DNA from 2 places in the Peribacillus sp. NPDC097224 genome. Region 2 is predicted to be linked to the other one. Evidence: predicted binding sites of a transcription regulator. Region 2 holds the regulator's gene; the other holds the start of a gene.
The links. The regulator NrdR, encoded in region 2, represses ribonucleotide reductase genes. The targets are predictions, from matches to a motif close to AACACNATATATNGTGTT.
Positions count from the first base shown of each region.

Region 1: ACIQXR_RS01075 (vitamin B12-dependent ribonucleotide reductase) is a predicted target of NrdR. The motif match lies at 3,071-3,088, and genes of this name have one in related genera.

Region 1 is NZ_JBIWDK010000001.1:203,323-209,399, forward strand. It holds gene gcvPB (aminomethyl-transferring glycine dehydrogenase subunit GcvPB) at 1-1,271, shown strand, start outside; gene ACIQXR_RS01065 (rhodanese-like domain-containing protein) at 1,431-1,814, opposite strand; gene ACIQXR_RS01070 (lipoate--protein ligase family protein) at 2,011-2,847, shown strand; gene ACIQXR_RS01075 (vitamin B12-dependent ribonucleotide reductase) at 3,235-5,805, shown strand; gene ACIQXR_RS01080 (PadR family transcriptional regulator) at 6,008-6,077, opposite strand, start outside.
Region 2 is NZ_JBIWDK010000009.1:46,180-52,256, reverse strand. It holds gene ytxC (sporulation protein YtxC) at 1-674, opposite strand, end outside; gene dnaI (primosomal protein DnaI) at 799-1,737, opposite strand; gene ACIQXR_RS16765 (replication initiation and membrane attachment family protein) at 1,724-3,142, opposite strand; gene nrdR (transcriptional regulator NrdR) at 3,201-3,662, opposite strand; gene speD (adenosylmethionine decarboxylase) at 3,902-4,282, opposite strand; gene ACIQXR_RS16750 (glyceraldehyde-3-phosphate dehydrogenase) at 4,599-5,636, opposite strand; gene coaE (dephospho-CoA kinase) at 5,794-6,077, opposite strand, start outside.

The sequences.
Region 1 (6,077 bases), on a different contig from region 2:
TATCCAAACGGAACCATGGAGTGGACTCTGGGTTTTATCCACTCGGCTCCTGTACGATGAAATATAATCCGAAAATTAATGAAAATGTCGCCAGGTACAATGGTTTTACCCATATTCATCCATACCAGGACCCAGAAACCGTCCAAGGTGCCCTAGAGTTGTTATTTGACCTTCAGGAACATTTGACGGAAATTACAGGAATGGATCAAGTGACCTTGCAGCCTGCTGCCGGGGCGCATGGTGAATGGACTGGGCTCATGATGATCAGGGCTTTCCATGAAGCGAATGGAGATGTAAACCGTACGAAAGTCATCGTCCCCGATTCGGCCCATGGAACGAACCCGGCTTCGGCAACAGTTGCCGGACTAGAGACGATTACGGTAAAATCCAATGAATTCGGGCTCGTGGACCTTGAAGACTTGAAGCGAGTGGTAGGACCAGATACAGCAGCATTAATGCTTACGAATCCAAATACATTAGGCTTATTCGAAGAGGACATCCTGGAGATGGCACAGCTTGTCCATGACGCCGGTGGAAAGCTTTATTATGACGGGGCTAACCTGAATGCTGTTCTTTCCAAAGTGCGTCCAGGAGATATGGGTTTTGACGTTGTTCATTTAAATCTCCATAAAACATTCACTGGACCCCATGGCGGAGGAGGACCTGGTTCAGGTCCGGTTGGGGTGAAGTCGGATTTAATTCCCTATTTGCCTAAACCGATCGTGACAAAAGAGGGCGATCAGTTTGTCCTTGATTATGACCGTCCACAATCCATTGGAAGGGTCAAACCCTATTATGGGAACTTCGGCATCAATGTAAGGGCTTATACGTACATAAGGTCAATGGGACCGGATGGACTTAAGGCCGTTACGGAGAATGCCGTCATCAATGCAAATTATATGATGCGACGTTTGGAACCATTTTTCGATTTGCCATATAATCGCCATTGTAAGCATGAATTTGTATTGAGTGGTCGGAGGCAAAAGCAGTTGGGAGTCCGTACATTAGATATTGCGAAAAGACTACTTGATTTTGGGTATCATCCACCTACCATATATTTTCCGTTAAATGTAGAAGAAGGAATGATGATCGAACCGACGGAAACGGAGTCAAAAGAAACACTGGACGCTTTCATAGATGCAATGATACAAATAGCCAAGGAAGCCGAAGAAACCCCTGAAATCGTTCAGGAGGCACCCCATACCACGGTTATTAAACGCCTGGATGAAACATTGGCCGCTAGAAAACCAATTCTTCGTTATCAAGCATGATGCTGAAAAAACCCCTGCCAGATGGCGGGGGTTTTTTAGTTGGTGAAATTCATATGTATCTCGGGAAATAACATGCTTGGCCTGTTAAGCATGAGTTCCCTATTGAACAGTATGATATGTTTCAAAAACGGATAAGATGTAAGGTTTGGGCAATTGGCCTTATTTCTTCGCCTTGATCTTCCCTGTCCACATTTTGAAACCGCCTTTTAAGTGAAAAAGTTCCCTGTAGCCTTTTTTATATAGCATGGCTGCCGCTCTTCCGCTAATGATTTCACTTTGAGCATACAAGTATACAGGCTTGTCCTGCCTAATCTCCACTAAGCGGGTCTTCATTTGTGTCATAGGGATATTTCTTGCCCCTAAGATATGTCCATTATCAAAATCATTAGGTTCCCGTACGTCAATTAATTGAACTTTTCTGTAATTAGCGATAAATTCTTCCTGTGTTAAGGTTTTAACGATTTTACGTTGACGGAACCAATTAAATAGTGAATATGCAACGATGGCTACTATGATGATAATCAGTGTATATAAGATATCCAACCATAAAAACTCCCTTCTACCTAAACGAATACAGACAATGTCTATTATATAATTGGTTTCTCCAATAATCAAAAAAATTTTATAAATATTTGGTGGAATAGCTTACTTTCTTTTTTACGTTGCTAAACTCTGGTAAACTACTACTTGTGAGTTTTTTTAGAGGGTTTAATAAGCCTACGTGAAAAGAGGGGTAATCGTGACGAAAGAAAAATGGGGATTCATTGATTCAGGCAATTGTTCACCTGCTTATAATATGGCAATGGACGAAGCACTTTTGAATTGGCAGAGTAATGGGGAAATCCCTCCCATGATCCGGTTTTACGGGTGGAACCCGGCTACATTATCCATCGGGTATTTTCAAAGGGCTGAGACCGAAATCGATTTGGCGGAAGTTGAAAGGCAAGGCTTAGGTTTTGTCCGTAGGCCTACAGGCGGTCGGGCTGTTTTGCATGAACATGAACTCACCTATAGCGTCATTGTCCCAGAGTCTTATCCGGGAATGCCGAATACAGTGACCGAAGCATATCGGGTGATTTCTGAAGGAATATTGAAGGGGTTCAGAAACCTCGGACTGGATGCCTATTTCTCTGTGCCTGAAACTGAACAGGATAAAGAGATGCTGAAATCTCCAAAGTCCTCAGTTTGCTTTGATGCGCCAAGCTGGTATGAACTGGTGGTTGAGGGAAGGAAAGTTGCGGGCAGCGCACAAACGAGACAAAAAGGTGTTATCCTTCAGCATGGAGCCATCCTGCTTGAACTTGATGAGGAGAAGCTATTTAGTGTATTCAAGTTCTCCGATGATAAAGTAAAAGAGAAGATAAAAAACAATCTGAGAAACAAAGCAGTGGCCATCAATGACATTGCTGGTAGAAAAATAACTATTTCCGAGGCGAAGGTAGCCTTTGAAAACGGTTTTTCTGAGGGTCTGTCGATTGATTTGAAACCATATGTGCTGAGTGAAAAGCAATTACAGGAAGTGAAGGACATCGCCAAAAATAAATATGAAAGTGATGACTGGAATTTTTTGAGGTAGAAAAAGAGGGGAAGCGAGAGTCGGGAATAAATAAGTTTTTTCAGATTTGTGTGAACAAGCATGTATTCCTTGTAACGTCAGTGCTTTGAAAGAGGCGGGCAAAATGCAATGTTCAAATTCATTGAAATCTGTCTAATTTTTATTATAAATCGACATTTTCCTCCCTTTTACTAACTCAATTAATTGATTCACCGTTTGACAAAATTAAAAGACAATCAACCACAACACAATATATAGTGGTTAAAATAAATACTTAAACACTACATGTTGAATTTTGTGTTTCGCTATGATAAATTTAGTGTAACTTGTTAAGCGAAACGGACATGTAGGTTACATATTGATTTTTGCAACAAGAACGGATCTGAAACATGTAAAGGAGAGGGAATTATGTCGGTTGTAATTAAAGAAGCTTTAAAGGTTGATCTAGAAAGGTTGAATAAAGATATATCTTTATTTCCCCAAGTTCATCCTGTAACGGCTGATATGAAAATGATGCATAAGGGCGTGTCCCGTCTAGTTATGCTTGACCGTTATTCTTTTAAGGATACTGAAAAAATCACACTCTCTGCTGGCGATTTTGTAGTATTGACAATTAAAGAAGATCCGAAATTTCCTGCACGTGGTCTTGGCCATATCGTCGAAATAGATTGGGAATCGAAAAAGGCAAAGGTTTTAGTGGATGAAGAGTTCCGCGGAGTGCTGGATAATCCGGAAGAAGTGGAAACAGGAATCATTAATCGGCCGCTTGATATCATCGAAAAGCCGCTTGAAATATATTACGAGCAAATTGCCAAGCGTAATGCAACTGGTTTGGCTTCAGTGGAAACGACTGAAGAAAAAAGAACGGAATGGTTCAATAAATTTTATGAAGAATTAAAGGACCTTAATTTCGTGCCGGCCGGCCGGGTATTATATGGCGCTGGTTCTAACACGGATGTAACGTACTTTAATTGTTATGTCATGCCATTTGTACCAGATTCACGCGAAGGGATTTCTGAGCATAGAAAGCAAGTCATGGAGATCATGAGCCGTGGTGGTGGAGTCGGTACGAATGGCTCTACTCTCCGTCCAAGAAACACCCTTGCGAAAGGGGTCAATGGCAAGTCTTCAGGTTCTGTTTCATGGCTTGATGATATAGCGAAATTGACTCATTTGGTTGAACAGGGTGGAAGTAGACGCGGTGCCCAAATGATCATGCTTACTGATTGGCATCCAGACATTGCGGAATTCATTATTTCAAAAATGCAAAATCCGAGGATTCTTCGTTACCTAATGGAGAACACAAAAGATGAAACCATAAAGAAATATGCATCGGATAAATTGAAGTTCACACCGCATACCGAACAAGAAACGGCGATGTACCAAGGAATCATTAATTATAAAGAGATTCCGGGTCTAGGTGGATTCAGTGAAAAAATCATTAGGGATGCTGAAGAAAAAGTTCGCGTAGGCGGAACGTATAGCGTCCACAATCCGGACTTTTTGACTGGTGCCAATATCTCAATCTGCTTAACCAAAGAGTTCATGGAAGCCGTCGAAAAAGATACGGAGTATGAGTTGCGCTTCCCTGATGTCGAAAGCTACGACGCGGAAGAAATGGCCATTTATAATGATGAGTGGCACAATGTAGGAGACGTACGCGAGTGGGAAAAAATGGGCCATAAAGTCCGGGTTTACCGTAAGATCCGTGCTAAGGAGCTTTGGAACCTGATTAACATTTGTGCGACGTACTCAGCAGAACCGGGAATATTCTTTATTGATAATGCCAATGAGATGACGAATGCAAAAGCTTATGGACAGCAAGTCGTTGCTACGAATCCATGTGGTGAACAGCCATTGGCTCCATTTTCAGTGTGTAACCTGGCAGCGGTCAATTTAGCTGAGATGGCGGATAAAGATAATAAGACCGTTAACTTCGAAAAACTTAAGAAAACAGTTGAAGTGGGCGTGCGGATGCAAGATAACGTCATTGATGCAACCCCTTATTTCCTAGAGGAAAACAAAAAACAAGCACTCGGCGAGAGACGGGTTGGATTAGGTGTCATGGGACTGCATGATTTGCTAATTTATTGTGAAACCGAGTATGGATCAGAAGAAGGAAAAATCCTGGTGGACAAAGTGTTTGAAACGATTGCTACGTCTGCTTACAGGGCTTCGGTTGAACTTGCAAAAGAAAAAGGCAGCTTCCCGTTCCTGAAGGGAACGTCGGATGAAGAAACGAATGAGCTTAGAACGCGCTTCACGAATACTGGATTCATGAAGAAGATGCCTGAGGATATTCGTACAAGCATTGCCGAGCACGGTATCCGGAACTCCCATTTATTGACCGTGGCTCCTACGGGCAGCACAGGTACGATGGTCGGCGTTTCGACAGGTCTTGAACCATACTTCTCGTTCACATATTTCCGTAGCGGACGTTTAGGGAAATTCATTGAAGTCAAAGCGGACATCGTTCAGGAATACTTGGATCGTCATCCTGAAGCCGATCCTGATAACCTTCCTGAATGGTTTATTTCGGCGATGGAATTGGCTCCTGAAGCCCATGCGGATGTTCAATGCATCATTCAACGTTGGATTGATAGCTCAATCAGTAAAACGGTTAACGCCCCAAAAGGGTATACCGTCGAGCAGGTCCAAAAAGTGTACGAGCGCTTATATAAAGGCGGCGCAAAAGGTGGAACGGTTTATGTAGATGGAAGCCGTGACAGCCAGGTTCTTACATTAAAAGCTGAAGAAAACCAAATGGAACAGCAGCTTGAAATGGATGGCTTAACAGATGTGGAAGAAAAGAAAAAAGTCGTTCTGGTTGATACCATCAATGAACTGCGTTCGACTAATGTAACGATAGGTTCGGAAGTGGGTAACACGTGTCCAGTTTGCCGTAAGGGTGAAGTCCAGGAAATGGGCGGATGCAATACTTGTACGAATTGTGGTGCCCAATTGAAGTGCGGGCTTTAAACCAGTAATGAAAAGATGTATCGTTCATAAAAAAACAGCCCTTTGGATTAAGATAGTCCAAAGGGCTGTTTTTTAATGTCTAGAGGATTTCAGTGTGATTTCAAGTAGAGGAATGTTCTATTATTGAAAACCTTTTTATGGATTCCTTAAATAAATATCCCCTATCAATTTTACTAAGTAATATTGATAGGGGATATTATATTTATGCATTGGGCTCTTCTATTTCTTCTTTCAATTCTTTAAACCATTTTAAGTTCACTTGATGATGAGAA
Region 2 (6,077 bases):
AAGAATGAAATATCGGCCAGCAACTTCCTGTCAATCATGCTTGTCAGTTTTCGGCGATCCATCCTGCCAAGCTCATGATCATAGAATTGAAACCCGTCATGATTGACAAGGTGAAGCCTTGGTACCTTCGATTCCTGTTCATGCAGGCAATCCCTGAGCATCGCAATGAAATTTTGGTAATCCTGCTCGAGCTTATATTCATCGATGGCCCGAACTGCATACTTTTCCAACGCATGCTGAAAAGACCTTAACCGAAAGGTAGTGAACGAATCGAATGAAAAAGACACCTTTCCCGCCAATATACTCTGAAGGCCTTCTTCGATCAATTGCTTTTCCCTACTGAATAAACTGCCTCCACATTCGGTGTTTTCCGCTTCAATGATGGAAGAAGCTATCTCGATGATGGCATCGATTTCTTCTTGTTCTCGATAGAAAAATTTTCCGATGATGATTTGTTTAAGAACAGGAAGCGTTTTTTCTTCAAGTAAAAAGGAATGAAATGTTTCACTGAGCAGTGTCAGCCATTTATCGGTTTTTAGTTTGGACATATCGATAACGAGACCTTGTTGTGGGGAAAATTCAATATATGGTTGAACTTCTGTCCCCAAAGGATGGACAGAAACGAAATTCAGCAGTTTTAAAGCTTCCGAATCATTTTGGAACGTAATTTGCACTACGACATCCCCCCTTCCCCCTTGCTTTACTTTTTTCATGTATATGGGAATAGGGGCTTATTTAGAAGTAGGATGGTGTGAAAGGGCAAAAAAAAAGCAGCCTCTTTGTAGAGACCACCTTCCTTTACCTTCTGCGATTGATACCATCAAGCTTTACAGGTTCCGCTAAATATTGAATCCTCTCCAATACCCTTGCCGCTTTCACTTCTTCTTTCTCACCACGTTGGGAATAAGTCAAGTGATTCTCCAGACCCTTCATATCAAAATTGGAAGTGAAAAACGTCGGTAAATTTTCAAGCATTCTAAATTGCAGGATGGGCCCTATGACTTCATCCCGTCCCCAGCTTGTCATCGATTCTGCCCCAATATCATCAAGCATCAGGACAGGCGCCGTTTTGACCATCTCTATTTTCTCGTTGACGGTATTATCACCGATTGAACCTTTCAGTTCCCGTAAATAATCAGGAACATAGACGATCATCGAAGAGATTTGCCTTTGCGCAAGTTCATTGGCGATCGCACCCAATAAATACGTCTTACCAACGCCAAACTTTCCGTATATATACAATCCCTTTTGACGTTTGCCAGGCTCATATTCCATGATGAACGATATCGCTTTTCCTAGGACGCCTAACCGTTTATTTTCATCGTCCGTTTGTGAAAAGTCTTCAATCGTTGCCTTTAATATATCCTTGGGAACGTATAGACTGCGAATGAGCCTCTCCCGTTTCCGCTTCTCATCCTCTGCCAATTTCCTCGGACAGATTTCATAATTCAAATTAAGGGCCTTCCCTTGAACAACGAGCTTTGGATAATACCCATGCATCATATTGATGCACCCATCCAGGCTTGGACATCTATCACACTTGTTGCTCTGAGAAATGAATTCGTAAAGCTTACCTAAATTCTTATCAATCATTTCCTCTGTGACCGTTGAGCTATTGGCATTCAGAAAAAGACGCACCTGTTCATTTTCAAAGATTTCCTGCTTCAACTGTTCATAGCGTTTCTGGAAATCACCCGTATTGGCCAGTTTATTAAGCGATCTGTTAATCTTTTCCATCGTTTATTTCACCTCCAGCTTTCCACTGCTTCCACTTCTCTTGAAGCTCACGTTTTTGTTCACTCAGTTCAGGCTGTTCCGCTTTCTGTTCAGGCTGTTTCTCCTCGTCCTGTTCAAGCCAGTCCGGAACCACTTCTTCTCTGATCGATTTTTTCCGGCCACCTTTGGCAACGTTCTTGCTTCCTTGTGCCCACTCTTGGTATTTCCGGTGTTCATTTTTAGCCAGTTCCATCGCTTCTATTACTGTGGAAACCTTCAATCGTGCCCAATGACCTGCCAGTTTTTCCACATATCCCTTTGTGAATTTCATGTCTGTCTTAAGCATAACGTATTCGATTAAAACATTCACGACTCCAGGATTCAGCTTCTGATTGATCATTACACCTTCCACCACTTTTAAATCACCACTGGTCGGTTCCGCTCCTCCGGATAATTGCATGAGCCGATCACGCGGGGAAGTAGTCTCCAAATGGCGAATAAGCTCTTGCTCCTGTGTTTTCGGTTCATCCTTTTGCGTCCGTTCCCGTATAGGCTGTACACGATTGATCAAGGAAGGCATGTCGGCCTGGCGTTCAATTTGGTACCAGTCCCTTGCCGCTTTCCGAAGCAGCTCTTCATCGATCTCATCGTCCAGCGTTACGGCATCCATTACTAGTTTTTGCATTTCAAGCGGATTGATGCCATATAAAAAAGCTAGTTTGGCGATGGTATTTCTAATCTTAGGCGTAAAGGCCTTCTTGGGTACAATCGAGCTCTTCATCCCAGCGAACAAAAGATCAAAATCAAACAAGCCATCGAACCCCGAAGGCTCGACACCGTCAGATTGATCGATAAATTGCTGTTTAGGCAATGGGTTCCATTCGTTTTTGGCTTCATCCGTAACATAGAGGGAATCTAGATGATCTGATGAAAAAACCTCTGCAAAGGATTTCGTCACATATTCAAACTGGTCCGTTGCAATCGTGTCCACACAAAAGAATCTCTTCAGCCGGTTGAATTGGACTTTTCCTATTTTTTTATATAAATAGATATTCAGCATGCCATCCGTGAAAAACTGCTGCGGGGATAGGGGCGGATTCAATTCATAGATGAATTCCTTCGTATCCCCTTTCGATTTCTTGTACACATTCAGCAATCCGATTCCTTCAAGTAAAAGACGTGCTTCATATATATCGCCTAATTTCAGGCCCATGGTATTCATCAATTGATAATGGGAGGAAGCCTCCGACCAAAGCCGGTTCTCCTCCAATTCGCTCCATAACGTCATGTATAGGCTAATACAGATCGGTCCAATAAGAGGTTGGTACAGCCGTGTCAGTATTTTCCGATCATAATCATGAAGCAGCCCCGCAGAGGACACCATGTACGAATCCGCGGGGAGCAGTTCCTGCCAATGCATTGACATCTTCATTCAAACCTTTCAAAAGATATAGTGAAAAAAGAGCCAAAGTAAATCTTCAGCTCTACTTTCTTTCTTTATTTATTAAATCTTTCAGTTCATCGATAAATACATTAATATCTTTAAATTGTCGGTATACGGAGGCAAATCTCACATAGGCCACTTCATCAACTTCAGCCAGTTGGTCCATCACCATTTCACCGACACTGTCACTTTTCACTTCCGAAATACCCTGATTGCGCAATTCCTTTTCTACATAACTCGTTATTTGTTCTAGTTCCTTCAATGGAACCGGACGCTTTTCACAAGCCCTGATTAGTCCACGCAGGATTTTATCACGGCTAAACTCTTCCCGAGTCCCGCCCTTTTTCACGACGATCAACGGCGTCTCCTCGACCTTTTCAAAAGTAGTGAATCGAAACCCGCATGCCTCGCATTCCCGGCGTCGTCGAATCGATTTACTTTCATCGACAGGCCTGGAATCGAGCACTCTCGTTCCGTTATATTGACATGATGGACATTTCATCATTACCAGCTCCGTATTTTAAGTGATACTCCTAATCAAACTTCCCTAAGGAATACTATTTTATCTTAATCTTATATAAAAGGGACAACCAGTACAAGTAAAAAGTGAAACTTCAGGTAAAGGATGTGTGTACTTACTATGTAAATGCCTGTTAATGGAGCTTTTCCATGAGTGAAGAATGGCCATTTCATGGCATCAAAAAAGAGATGCATATATAGCATCTCTTGTTAACCCGTTTATTATAAAGCACCCATTTTAGTTTTTTTCATTTGCACGGGACCAAGTCCACGTGGAAGTTCAATATTCTCGCGCGTTTGTGCATTCAAAGCCTCCGCGATATAATCGGCTGCAATATTAGGATCTAAGTTGCCGCATGTATAAACATCAATGCTGGCATATCCATGTTCCGGAAAGCTATGAATGGTCAGATGTGATTCAGAGATAATGACGACCCCGCTCACTCCTTGTGGAGCAAATTTATGGAATGCCACCTCGCGAACCTCAGCACCCGATTTCAGTGCAGCATCGACGAAGATTCTCTCAATTAAATCAATATTGTTCAGTTTTTCAAAGTCACAACCCCAAAGTTCAGAAATGACATGTCTTCCCATCGTTTCCATCGTGTAAGCTGTTTCCATATTCTGTTCCCCCTTACATAATTAAAAATTCTGAATCCTTAATAACTACCACGGGGGAAAGTTAGTCCAAAGAGGTCCTAACCCTTTAAGTAGCCATTACGCAAACTCCCTTTTTAGGAAGTTCACGATTCATAGTATATAATGTATGGATTTCTTTTGCAACTGCATTTTGCATTTTTGGAAATTTAATCATTAATTGTTAATCTGACAGGACCAAGGAATTAATACCCAAGGTTCCGTAACTTTCCTAAACGTATCCATAAAAATAGCCCGTTAAACATATAACGGGCCATTACTCTTATTTAACTGACATTTGAACTTCAGAAGCCTTCGTCAACTCCGAAGCCACCAATTTTACAAGATCGACTACTCGATTGGAGTAACCCCACTCGTTATCGTACCAAGCCAGAATTTTCACTTTTCTATCACCAATCATCATCGTCGACAGACCATCGATGATGGCAGAATGCGGATTGGTCTTGAAATCACTTGAAACAAGCGGTTCTGTTGTATATTCCATAATTCCTTTAAGCTCATTTTCTGAGGCATCTATGAAAGCCTGATTCACTTCATCAATCGTAACATCACGGTTTAAATCCACAACAAGGTCGACTAAAGAGACGTTCGGCGTCGGTACACGTATGGCCATACCATGAAGTTTGCCCTTCAATTGAGGCAACACCAATGAAAGAGCTTTAGCCGCCCCTGTAGTCGTAGGGATGATGCTTTCTGCAGCCGCACGGGCACGCCTTAAATCTTTGTGCGGGTTATCGATGTTATTTTGGTCATTCGTATAAGAATGGATGGTTGTCATCAAACCATTGTCTATGCCGAACTTTTGATCAAGTACTTTGGCAACCGGTCCAAGGCAATTAGTCGTACACGACGCATTCGAAATGACGAAATGCTTGTCGATTTCTAACGCTTCCTGATTTACGCCCATCACAATGGTAACGTCTTCATTTTTACCCGGCGCGGAAAGGATGACCCTTTTTGCCCCTGCTTCTAAGTGCATGGCGGCTTTAGAACGCTCATTGAATTTACCCGTAGCTTCGATTACAATATCTATATCCATCTCTTTCCAAGGCAATAGCTTTGGATCGCGATTATTTATCAGTTGTACACGTCGTCCATTCACTACAAGAGAATCATTTTCGGCAATGATTATGCCGTCAAACTTCCCATGAATTGTATCATACTTCAATAAATGGGCTAACGTTTCAGCGGGATAGCTTGCATTAATGGCAACGATGTCCAGACTCTCATCTACTATTGCCTTACGGAAAACCATTCTTCCAATTCTTCCAAATCCGTTAATCGCTATTCTTGAATTCATTTATCGGACCCTCCTGAATATATTAATGTTATACTTAATACCCTTCATATGTAATTAGTATAACACATTACTCTTGAAATGTGTTAATAAAAAAGCGGATTTCTTCCTTTTTCAAAACAAAAAGGAAGAAACCGTTAAAGTCCCTTCCTTTTCCACTCTATAGGATCTCCCATTTCTTAAGTATTTCAACAACCTGCTTTTTGGTTTCTTCTATATCGCCATTATTATCGACGATGGCATCCGCTAGTTCCTTTTTATCTTTCAAGGGCATTTGCGAATGGATTCTCGCTAAAGCGTCGGTTTCCGTCAACGCATTCCGGTTCATTAATCGCTCTAGTTGAACCGATTCATCCACGTATACCAAAAGTGTCCTTTCCACCATGAACGTCAGCTTGCTTTCGAACAGGAGTGGAATATCCATGAATACCGTTTCCGCTCCAG